3 regions of the Microbacterium sp. IEGM 1404 genome follow, and region 3 is predicted to be linked to each of the others. Evidence: predicted binding sites of a transcription regulator. Region 3 holds the regulator's gene; each other region holds the start of a gene.
The links. The regulator HspR, encoded in region 3, represses chaperone genes until heat shock. The targets are predictions, from matches to a motif close to AAGTTGAGTCNNNNNGACTCAACTT.

Region 1 (3,271 bases), on a different contig from region 3:
CCGACCGCGAGGGTGACGGCGGTGAACGACACGATCGCGAGGAAGGCGGCCGCCCCGAACGAGGCGACCACGATCGCGGTGCGCAGGACCGTGGCCCACAGCGGGTCCCAGGTATTCGCGAACGGGGTCCAGTCGTCGACGACGTCGCCGAGGAGGACGCCCCAGCCGACGAGCGCCGCGGCGAAGAGGAGCCCGACGAGGAAGCCCGGGATCAGGCCGAGCGCCATCGCGCCGGGGGAGCGGCGCCACTGGCCGAGGCCGCGGAGGAGCATCCGGGCGCCCTGGAGGAACTCGCGCATCCGGGCATTCTCGCAGAGGTCCCGGGGAACGTCGGAGGCCGCTGCCAAGATGTGCGCATGCGCATCCGCACCACTTCGACGCAGCGCACCTACCGGTACGTGCGCCTGACGATCCTCGCGGCGACGCTGCTGTTGGCCGTCGCGATCACGGTGGAGGAGATCACGGGCGGGTCGTTGCCGTCGCTCAGCGCGGCGTACTACACCCCGGCGGGACCGATGTTCGTGGCGGGGCTCTTCGTGGTGGCGGCGGCGTTCGTCGCGCTCTCAGGGCACAGTGTCGAACAGGGGCTGCTGGACGTCGCCGCGGTCCTGGCGCTCGTGATCGCGGTCGTCCCCACGACCGTGGCGGCCGAGGCGTGTGGGGAGGCCGTGCGGTGCGTCCCGCCCGCGGTCCTCCCCGCCGTGCTCAACAACGGCGTGAGCGTGGCATCCGTGGTTCTGGTCGGGGTGGCCGCGGGTGTGGTGCTGTCGATCGTGCAGGGGACGATCTCGCGCGGGGTCGCCCTCACCGCGGCGGCGGTGGGGGTCGTGGTCCTGGGGCTCGGGACGTGGGCGTTCGTCGCACCCGGAGCGTTCCTCCTCTTCGCGCACAACACCGCCGCGGTGGGCTTCTTCCTGCTCATCGGCGCGGTGGCCGCGATCGCGGCGTGGCGGCCGCAACGCGCGCCGGAGCGCTTCCGCCCCGCGTACGCGGCGGTGGCGCTCGGCATCCTGATCGCACTCGTCGGGCTCGCGGCGACGCTCGTGCGGGCGATCGGGGGAGGGGATGTCACGCGTCCCGTGCCCTGGGTGTTCCTGGGGGAGTCGCTGGCGCTCGTGCTGTTCGCGGTCTTCTGGTTGCTTCAGACCGTGGAGCTGTGGAACGAGCCGGATCCGCGGCTTCGCGCCTAGGGAGCGCGAGCCGGGAATATCCTCGGAGCCCCTCCGTTGAACTTGATACGCAGCCACTCAAGTAAGAAACTTGAGTCGACTCCACTCACGTATCACAGGAGACGGAATTGCCCGAAGATGTCACCCCCGGCGCCGGGGACAACGGCGCCCAGTCGTTCGACGAGTTCCTCGCGCGCTACCTCGCCGGTGAGCGGGCGCGCGCCGAGCGTTCGATCGACCTCAGTCGGTTCCTGAGCGCCCGCACGCAAGAGGCGCTCCAGGACGCCGGTCGCTACGCGCTCGCCCGCGGTCAGCACGAGCTCGACGCTCTGCACGTCCTGCACGTGCTCGTCGGGCAGTCGCCCGCGCGCGAAGCCGTCGCTCGACTCGGTGCCGACCCCGCCGCGATCGCCCGCGCCGCCGAGAGCCGTCTGCCGGCCGCCGGTCCCGCCGCCGACGTCGACGGCGCCGTCGTGGCGGGATCGGTCCAGCGCGCGCTGTTCCACGCCTTCCAGGTGGCCCGGGCCGCGGGATCCACGTACGTCGACCCCGACCACCTCTTCTTCGCGCTCGTCCTCGCGCAGGACGCCCCCGCCGGGCAGATCCTGGCGCAGGCCGGCGTCACCGCCGAAGCCCTGACCCAGGGCGTGCGCGAGACCGTCGTCGGCGGCGAGCAGACCGCGGCGCCGGAGGAGACGGCATCCACGACCCCCAACCTCGACCGCTTCGGCACCGACCTCACCGCGCTCGCCGCGTCGGGGCGCCTCGACCCGGTCATCGGACGCGCCGACGAGATCGAGCAGACCATCGAGATCCTCAGCCGCCGCACGAAGAACAACCCCGTGCTGATCGGTGAGGCCGGCGTCGGCAAGACCGCCGTCGTCGAGGGGCTCGCCCGTGCCATCGTCGCCGGAGAGGTGCCTGAGCAGCTCCGCGAGACGCGCGTGGTCTCGATCGACCTGGCCGCGATGCTCGCCGGTGCCCGCTACCGCGGCGACTTCGAAGAGCGTCTGACGCAGACGATGGACGAGATCGCTGCGCAGTCCGGCGCTCTCGTCGTCTTCATCGACGAGGTCCACACGATCGTGGGCGCCGGAGCCGGGGGAGAGGGCGCGATGGATGCCGGGAACATCCTGAAGCCGCGCCTGGCGCGCGGCGAGCTCCACCTCATCGGTGCCACGACCCTGAAGGAGTACCGCACGATCGAGAAGGACCCCGCCCTCGAACGGCGCCTCCAGCCCGTGCGCGTCGGCGAGCCGTCGATCACGGATGCCGTCGAGATCCTGCGGGGTCTGCGCTCCGCGTACGAGGAGCACCACGCCGTGACGTACACGGACGCGGCCCTCCGCGCCGCGGTCGAGCTCGGCGACCGCTACCTGCCCGACCGCGTGCTGCCCGACAAGGCCATCGATCTCATCGACCAGGCCGGTGCCCGGCTGCGCCTGCGCCTCGGCGTCACCGTCGACACCACCGCACTGGTGGAGCGTCTGGCGACCCTCGAGGCCGACAAGAACGCCGCCGTCTCGGCCGAGCACTACGAGGAGGCCTCGCGCATCCGCGACGAGATCGCCGCCGTGCAGGAGCGGTTGGCGTCCGCGACGTCCGCCCCGCGCCCCGACGCGGTGGTCGACGAGCCCGATATCGCCGCGGTGATCAGCCGGTCGACCGGCATCCCGGTTTCGCGTCTGACCGCCGGTGAGCGCGGACGTCTCGCCGAGCTCGAGACCGAGCTGCACGCCCGAGTGATCGGACAGGATGCCGCGGTCACCGCGGTCGCCAAGGCCGTGCGCCGCAACCGCACCGGGATGGGCGACGAGAACCGACCGGTCGGGTCGTTCCTGTTCCTCGGACCCACCGGTGTCGGCAAGACCGAACTGGCGAAGGCCCTGGCCGGCTCGCTGTTCGACGACGACGCAGCGGTCATCCGTTTCGACATGAGCGAGTTCGGCGAGCGCCACACCGTGTCGCGCCTCATCGGTGCCCCTCCGGGATACGTCGGCTACGACGAGGCCGGACAGCTCACCGAGCGCGTGCGCCGGAACCCGTACTCCGTCGTGCTGTTCGACGAGATCGAGAAGGCCCACCCCGACGTCTTCACACTG
Region 2 (3,271 bases), 780 kb from region 3:
CCCGGGCCATCGACAGCGGCGGTCGCGGGCACGCAGGTGCCGGTCGATCGCGGTGGTGCGGTGGTAGGTGTCGGTGTGCAGGACGGCGCCGGTGGCGGGGTGGGTGATCACCCGATCCCACGGGACGCGGGTGGCCTCGGCGAGGCGCCGCGCGGTTTCCGCATCGATGGGACCGCGGCCGACGAGCTCGGCCGGAGCCGCGTTCTCCCCTCCCGGCGCGAGCATGGTCACGGCTGGCACGACGACCTGCACCCTCGCGCGGATCTTGCCGAGGGTGCCGGGTCCGTCGTCGGGTCGGGTGGGGTCGAGAGTCGGGTCGCCGGTGAGGAGCATGTCGGCGAACACGTCCGCCCGCACCTGACCCATCGTGCGCGTATCCCGCTTCGGGAGGACGGGACCGGCGACCGGGTCGCCGTCGACGGCACCGTCGCCGCTCGCCCGACCCGTCGGCGACGCGGTCCCCCCGCGGGCGACCCCGCCCGTCGAGGCCATGTCGCCGGGGGCGGCATCGCCGAGACCGTCGCCCGCCTTCGCGTCCCGCGCCGCGTCCACGATGACCCGGGCCTGCTGCGTCACCCGGTCGTGGATCGCCTCGGCGAGCACGGTCGGGAGGGTCGCGATCAGGTCCGACATGCCCTCCGCCGCCGGGACCACGCGGACGCACCGCAACTCGCGCGCGGCCCGGTGGCGCTCGGTCACCGTCCGCGGATGCAACCTCTGCGCGGCCACGGCGAGCCGGCTCTTCAACCGGCCCGGACTGGACGCCTCCCCGGCGAGGGACACGGCCTCGGCATCGAAGTCCGCCCTCCGTTCCGCCGGCAGCCCCGCGCCGGCGTCCGCGATCACCCGCACATACCGCCGCGATATCGCCCCGCTCTCCCACGCCGCGACGGTTCGCGGGAACGACTCCACCAGCATCACCGCGTCGTCGATGTCGCGCTGCACCGTGCGATCCGACGCCCGGCATGCGGCCGCCACCTCGGACGCCACCTCCCGCAATGCCATCTCCGCGGCCCGCACCGACGCCCGTGTCGTCGCTGCGGCATCCAGGGCGAGTCGCCCGACCGCGGCCAAAGCCCGCACGCGCGCGACCTCCGCCGACGCGACCGCGGCCTCGGCGACGACGACGTCGGCGACCAGACCCGCCAACACCCCCACGTCGATCGCCACAACCCTCGACCCGGACGGCTCGGGCGGAACATTCGAAGACATGTACGAACGCTATTCGAAGCCCCCGACGTTCCCCCCGATCAGGCGGTGAATCTGTGCACAACCCCGAACCCCCGAGACCTGTGCAGAAGGGGCGCCACGGCGCGCGAAACCGCACCCACGACGCCGCCCTCGCCAGGCCCAGATGGGCGCGACGACCGCCACGCGACTCGCGCCAAAATCCTTGGCACTCTCCCCACGAGAGTGCTAATCTGACATCAAGTTGAGCGACAGAGACTCAACTTCAATGAACCTTCCGGATGCCGCATCCGGACCGATCGAAAAGGAGAACGACCATGGCCACCTACGACCCCTTCCGCGACCTCGACCGCCTCGCGTCGACGCTCCTCGACGCCCGCCGCGGCGGACCGCGACGCATGCCGATGGACCTGTACCGCGACGGCGACCACTACGTCCTGTCCGCCGACCTTCCGGGCGTCGACCCGGGCTCGGTCGACATCGACGTCGACGGTCAGCTGCTCACGATCCGCGCCGAGCGCACCCTCGCCGCGGGCGACGACGTCAAGTGGATCACGCGCGAGCGCGAGACCGCGTCGTTCGTCCGACAGCTGAACCTCGGCCAGGGCATCGACACCGAGCGCATCAGCGCCGCCTACCGCAATGGAGTGCTCTCGGTCACGATCCCCGTGAGCGAGAAGGCGAAGCCGCGGCGGATCGCGGTGTCCACCGACGACGCCGGCGACGTGATCGAGGCTCACGAGAGCACCCCGCAGCCGATCGAGCAGTGAGCACCCCGGAGGGGGCGGCCGATGGGTCGCCCCCTCCGCCCGTGTCAAGGCCCTCGGCGATCCGGAGCGGCGCCCGCAGAGTGCTCCGGTGTCCGCGACCCTCTCCCCCCACGATCCGCCGGCCGCCATCGACGCCGACGACGCCCCCACCCTTCCCTTCACTCCGCGCGGCCCGGTGAGCGCTGCCGTCCTGCACCACCTCGGCGTGGGCGCGGCGACGAACCACACGGTCCTCGCCGATGCGGCCGTCGCCGCGTCGGCCGACGTCGAGACCGACGACGACCTCCAGCTCGCCCTCTTCGCGCTGTACGCCTCGGCCTACGGGTCGGTCCCGGCGTTCGACCCGGAGCTCGAGTGGGAGCCGTCGCTCATCGCCACCCGCGGCGTCATCGAGCGGGCATTCGAGACCGCGCTGCGCGCGCGCATCCTCCCACCCGAACTCCCGGCGGCGACCGCGGATGCCGTGGCCCGCGCACTCTTCACCCTGACCGCCGCCGACGGCGGTCCAAGCCTCTCGCGCCACCTCGCGAAGAAGGCGACCCTCGACCAGGCACACGAGTTCCTCGTGCACCGCTCGGTCTACACGCTGCGGGAGGCCGACCCGCACTCCTGGGCGATCCCGCGCCTGACCGGACGCCCGAAAGCCGCGCTGGTGGAGATCCAGTCCGACGAGTACGGCGGCGGCGACCCCGAGCGCGTCCACGCCGAGCTCTTCGCCCGTGCCGTGCGCGCGGCCGGACTCTCCGACGCCTATGGCGCCTACGTCGACGACGTGCCCGCCGTGACCCTGGCATCCCACAATGCGATGTCGATGTTCGGCCTCAACCGGCGCCTCCTCGGCGCGATCGTCGGACACCTCGCGGCGTTCGAGATGACGTCCTCGATCCCGAACCGCCTGTACGCCGAGGGATTGCGGCGACTGGGCTTCGATGACGACGTGTGCGGCTACTTCGACGAGCACGTCGAAGCCGACGCGGTGCACGAGCAGATCGCGGCCCGCGACCTCGCCGGCACCCTCGCCGAGGACCGCCCCGATCTGCTCCCCGACATCCTTTTCGGCGCTGCCGCCTGCCTGAGCGTCGATGGTCGCGTGGGCGAGCACCTGCTCGATGCCTGGGGGCGTGGCGCGTCCTCGCTGCGCCCCGAGGACGCCCGGTGACCGCCGAGCGTCCGCGCATCACGGCCTATCCCGACGGCCCTCTGCTCGTGCGCGGAGACGTGGACCTGCGTCACGCCGACGGCGCCCCGATCGAGAAGCGCCGGCGCACGGTGGCGCTGTGCCGGTGCGGCCTGTCCAGGATCAAGCCGTTCTG
Region 3 (3,271 bases):
CGGCACCGTGGAGGACGGTCGCCAGGCGGCGCCCGAACACGACGATGCCCAGTTCCGGTACCGGGTCGAGCACCACGGCGAGCAGCTCGATGCCGTCGGCGCGTCCGTCGATCCAGCGGCGGGAACGGAGCTCCCACAGCGCATCGCGACGCACGCTCGAGTCGTCGTCGATGAGGTTCGCGAACACGCGGTCACGGCGCGCCGCGGGACTCGCGCCGGAGGCCGTCTCGAGCAGGTGAACCGCGGCGTCGACCACGGCCCACTCGCGCGGCGAGAGGTCGGCGCGCGCCGTCCCGCCGATGCGCAGCGCACCACCGCCGAACGCGATGTCGGCGTCGGCATCCGCGGGCTCGTCGGCGCGGCGGAGGGTCACGCGTCGCGCGAGGGCGTGGGACAACTGATCGATGATCTGCGACGGGTGCATCGTGCGGCTCCTCACGTGCGGTCCGGGGTGGGTACGGCCCACGGTACGGACGCCCGCCGCGACGCGCGTGGCCCTCTGAGACCCACGGTGGAACGACGACGGCGCGCCCCGGGTGGGAGCGCGCCGTCGGATGCGGAGGACCGATCACTCCTGGATGAACGCCAGGATGTCGGGGTTGATCACGTCGGCGTGCGTCGTGAGCATGCCGTGCGGGTAGCCCTCGTAGATCTTGAGGGTCGAGTTCTGCAGCAGCTCGTGCTGCAGAAGCGCGGCGGCCTTGTACGGCACGACCTGGTCGTCGTCGCCCTGGAGCACCAGCACCGGGACCGTGATGGCCTTGAGGTCTTCGGTCTGGTCGGTCTCGGAGAACGCCTTGATGCCGAGGTAGTGCGCCTGCGCGCTGCCGGTCATGCCCTGACGCCACCAGTTGTCGATGACGGGCTGCGAGGGGGTGACGCCCTCGCGGTTGAAGCCGTAGAAGGGGCCGGATGCCACGGCCTCGAAGAACTCCGCACGGTTGGCGGCGAGCGCCTCGCGGAACCCGTCGAACACCGACAGCGGGGTGCCCTCGGGGTTGGTGTCGCTCTGCAGCATGATCGGCGGCACGGCGGCGACGAGCACGGCCTTGGCGACGCGACCCTGCGGCTGACCGTACTGCGCGACGTAGCGGGCGACCTGGCCGCCACCGGTCGAGTGACCGATGTGGATGGCGTTGTGCAGGTCGAGGTGCTCGACGACGGCGCTGACGTCGCTGGCGTAGTGGTCCATGTCGTGGCCGGTGCCGATCTGCGACGAGCGGCCGTGACCGCGGCGGTCGCTGGCGATGACGCGGTAGCCCTTGTCGAGGAAGTACAGCAGCTGGGCGTCCCAGTCGTCGGACGACAGCGGCCATCCGTGGTGGAAGACGATGGGCTGGGCGTCGGTGCTGCCCCAGTCCTTATAGAAGATCTCGGCGCCGTCGGTCGTGGTCACAAATGGCATGTCAGCCTCCGCTCGGATGTTCGACGAGCGCCCTCCGGGGGTGTGTTCCGGGGCGTCGCCGGTGAACACGCCTCACTGTAGGAGCGGATGGGGGAACCGGCATCCGACAATCGTCCGAGAATCGTCCGACCGGCGGCGAGACGCGGGTCACGCGTCGCCGCGCACCCTCAGCGCGTCCCGGCGCGCCGGCCGTCAGTCCTCGTCGTCGAGCAACCCGCCCGGGCGCCACAGCACCACGTCGGTCGCCCGCCGCACGCGCGCCCCGTGGCGCAGCGTCACCACCGAACCCGTGGCCCCCGCGGCGAAGACCCGGGCGCCCGGACGCGACTGGCGCTCGGCCATCAGCTGACGCTCCAGGTCGGTGACGCGCCGCGCGAGTTCGTGCACCCGCTCCTCGAGCGCCAGCAGACGCGCGATCGCGGGGAGGCTCATCCCCTCGCTCGACAGGCGCGCGACCTCGCGCAACTGCTGCACGTGGCGGCTGGAGTACCGCCGCGATCCGCCCTGCGTGCGGGCGGGCACGACCAGGCCGAGCCGGTCGTACTGCCGCAGCGTCTGCGGGTGCATGTTCGACAGCTCGGCGGCCACGGCGATCGCGAAGATCGGCGCATCCTCATCGAGTTCCTTGTCGGACACGGCCTCTCCTCTCTCGTGGATCGCGTGCTCCTGGCATCCGATTGTGGCGGATGCCAGGAGCACGGCGTCACTGACGCGCCTTGGCCATCAGGTCGGCGCGGGGATTCTCTTTCGGTTCGAGCGCGTGGAAGCGCTCGAGGGCCTCGCGGGCTTCGTCGCTGAGGTGCTGCGGAACGGCCACCTGGACTTCGGCGAGCAGGTCGCCGGTGCCCTTGGACGAATGGATGCCGCGCCCCTTGACCCGCAGGACGCGCCCGGAGGGGGTGCCCGGTGCGACACGCAGCCGCACGGGCTCGCCCCCGAGGGTGGGCACCTCGATCGTGGCGCCGAGGGCCGCCTCGGTGAAGGTCACGGGGACCGTCAGCCGCAGGTTGAGCCCCTCGCGCGAGAACACCGGGTGGGGCCGGACCGCGACCGTCACGACGATGTCGCCGTTCTCGCCGCCGTCCGGAGACGGACGGCCGCGACCGCGCAGTCGGATCTTCTGGCCGTCGGCGACCCCCGCGGGGATCTTCACCTTGAACGGGACACCGTCCTCGCCCTGCAGGGTGATCGTCTCGCCCTTGGCGGCGGTGACGAAGTCCAGCGTCGTCCGGGCGGTGACGTCGGCTCCGCGCTGCGGTCCGCCGAAGCCGCGGTAGCCACCCGTGGTCTGACCGAACCGGCCGGAGCCGAAGCCGCCGCCCTGCTGGTCGAACATGGAGAAGAAGTCCTCGAAGCCGCCGCCGGGAGCGGACGCGCCTCCGCGCTGCTGCCCGAATCGGCTGAAGACGTCGTCGAAACCGCCGCCCCCGCCGGCCCCGGGTGCCGAGAAGCGCGCCCCCGAGCCCATGGCCCGGATCTGGTCGTACTCCTCGCGCTGCTCGGGGTCGTTGAGCACCGCGTAGGCCTCGCTGATCTCCTTGAACTTCGCCTCGGCCTTGGCATCACCCGGGTTCGAGTCGGGGTGGTACTGGCGCGCGAGCTTGCGGTACGTCTTCTTCAGATCGGCAGCGCTCACGCCCTTGTCGACACCGAGGACCTTGTAGAAGTCCTTGTCGAACCAGTCCTGACTCGCCATGTGTCCTCCTACTCGACCGGCACGGCGACGACGACCTTGGCCGGTCGCAGCTCGACGGAGCCGAGGCGGTACCCCACCTCGACGACCTCGAGCACCGTCGCCTGGGTCACGCCCGGGGTGGGCGCTTGGAAGATCGCCTCGTGCTGCTGCGGGTCGAAGGGCTCGCCGGC

Region 1: a site for HspR is predicted at 1,258-1,282, ahead of QM517_RS01335 (ATP-dependent Clp protease ATP-binding subunit). Genes of this name have one in related genera too.
Region 2: a site for HspR is predicted at 1,430-1,454, ahead of QM517_RS06310 (Hsp20/alpha crystallin family protein). Genes of this name have one in related genera too.

What each region holds. Positions count from the first base shown of each region.
Region 1 covers NZ_JASHKP010000001.1:265,907-269,177, forward strand. Annotated here, with positions in the region: gene QM517_RS01325 (EI24 domain-containing protein) at 1-299, opposite strand, end outside; gene QM517_RS01330 (hypothetical protein) at 357-1,190, shown strand; gene QM517_RS01335 (ATP-dependent Clp protease ATP-binding subunit) at 1,298-3,271, shown strand, end outside.
Region 2 covers NZ_JASHKP010000002.1:132,376-135,646, forward strand. Annotated here, with positions in the region: gene QM517_RS06305 (HNH endonuclease signature motif containing protein) at 1-1,212, opposite strand, end outside; gene QM517_RS06310 (Hsp20/alpha crystallin family protein) at 1,506-1,958, shown strand; gene QM517_RS06315 (iron-containing redox enzyme family protein) at 2,134-3,117, shown strand; gene QM517_RS06320 (CDGSH iron-sulfur domain-containing protein) at 3,114-3,271, shown strand, end outside.
Region 3 covers NZ_JASHKP010000002.1:912,175-915,445, forward strand. Annotated here, with positions in the region: gene QM517_RS09940 (helix-turn-helix domain-containing protein) at 1-424, opposite strand, end outside; gene QM517_RS09945 (alpha/beta fold hydrolase) at 569-1,405, opposite strand; gene QM517_RS09950 (heat shock protein transcriptional repressor HspR) at 1,598-2,041, opposite strand; gene QM517_RS09955 (DnaJ C-terminal domain-containing protein) at 2,109-3,101, opposite strand; gene grpE (nucleotide exchange factor GrpE) at 3,110-3,271, opposite strand, start outside.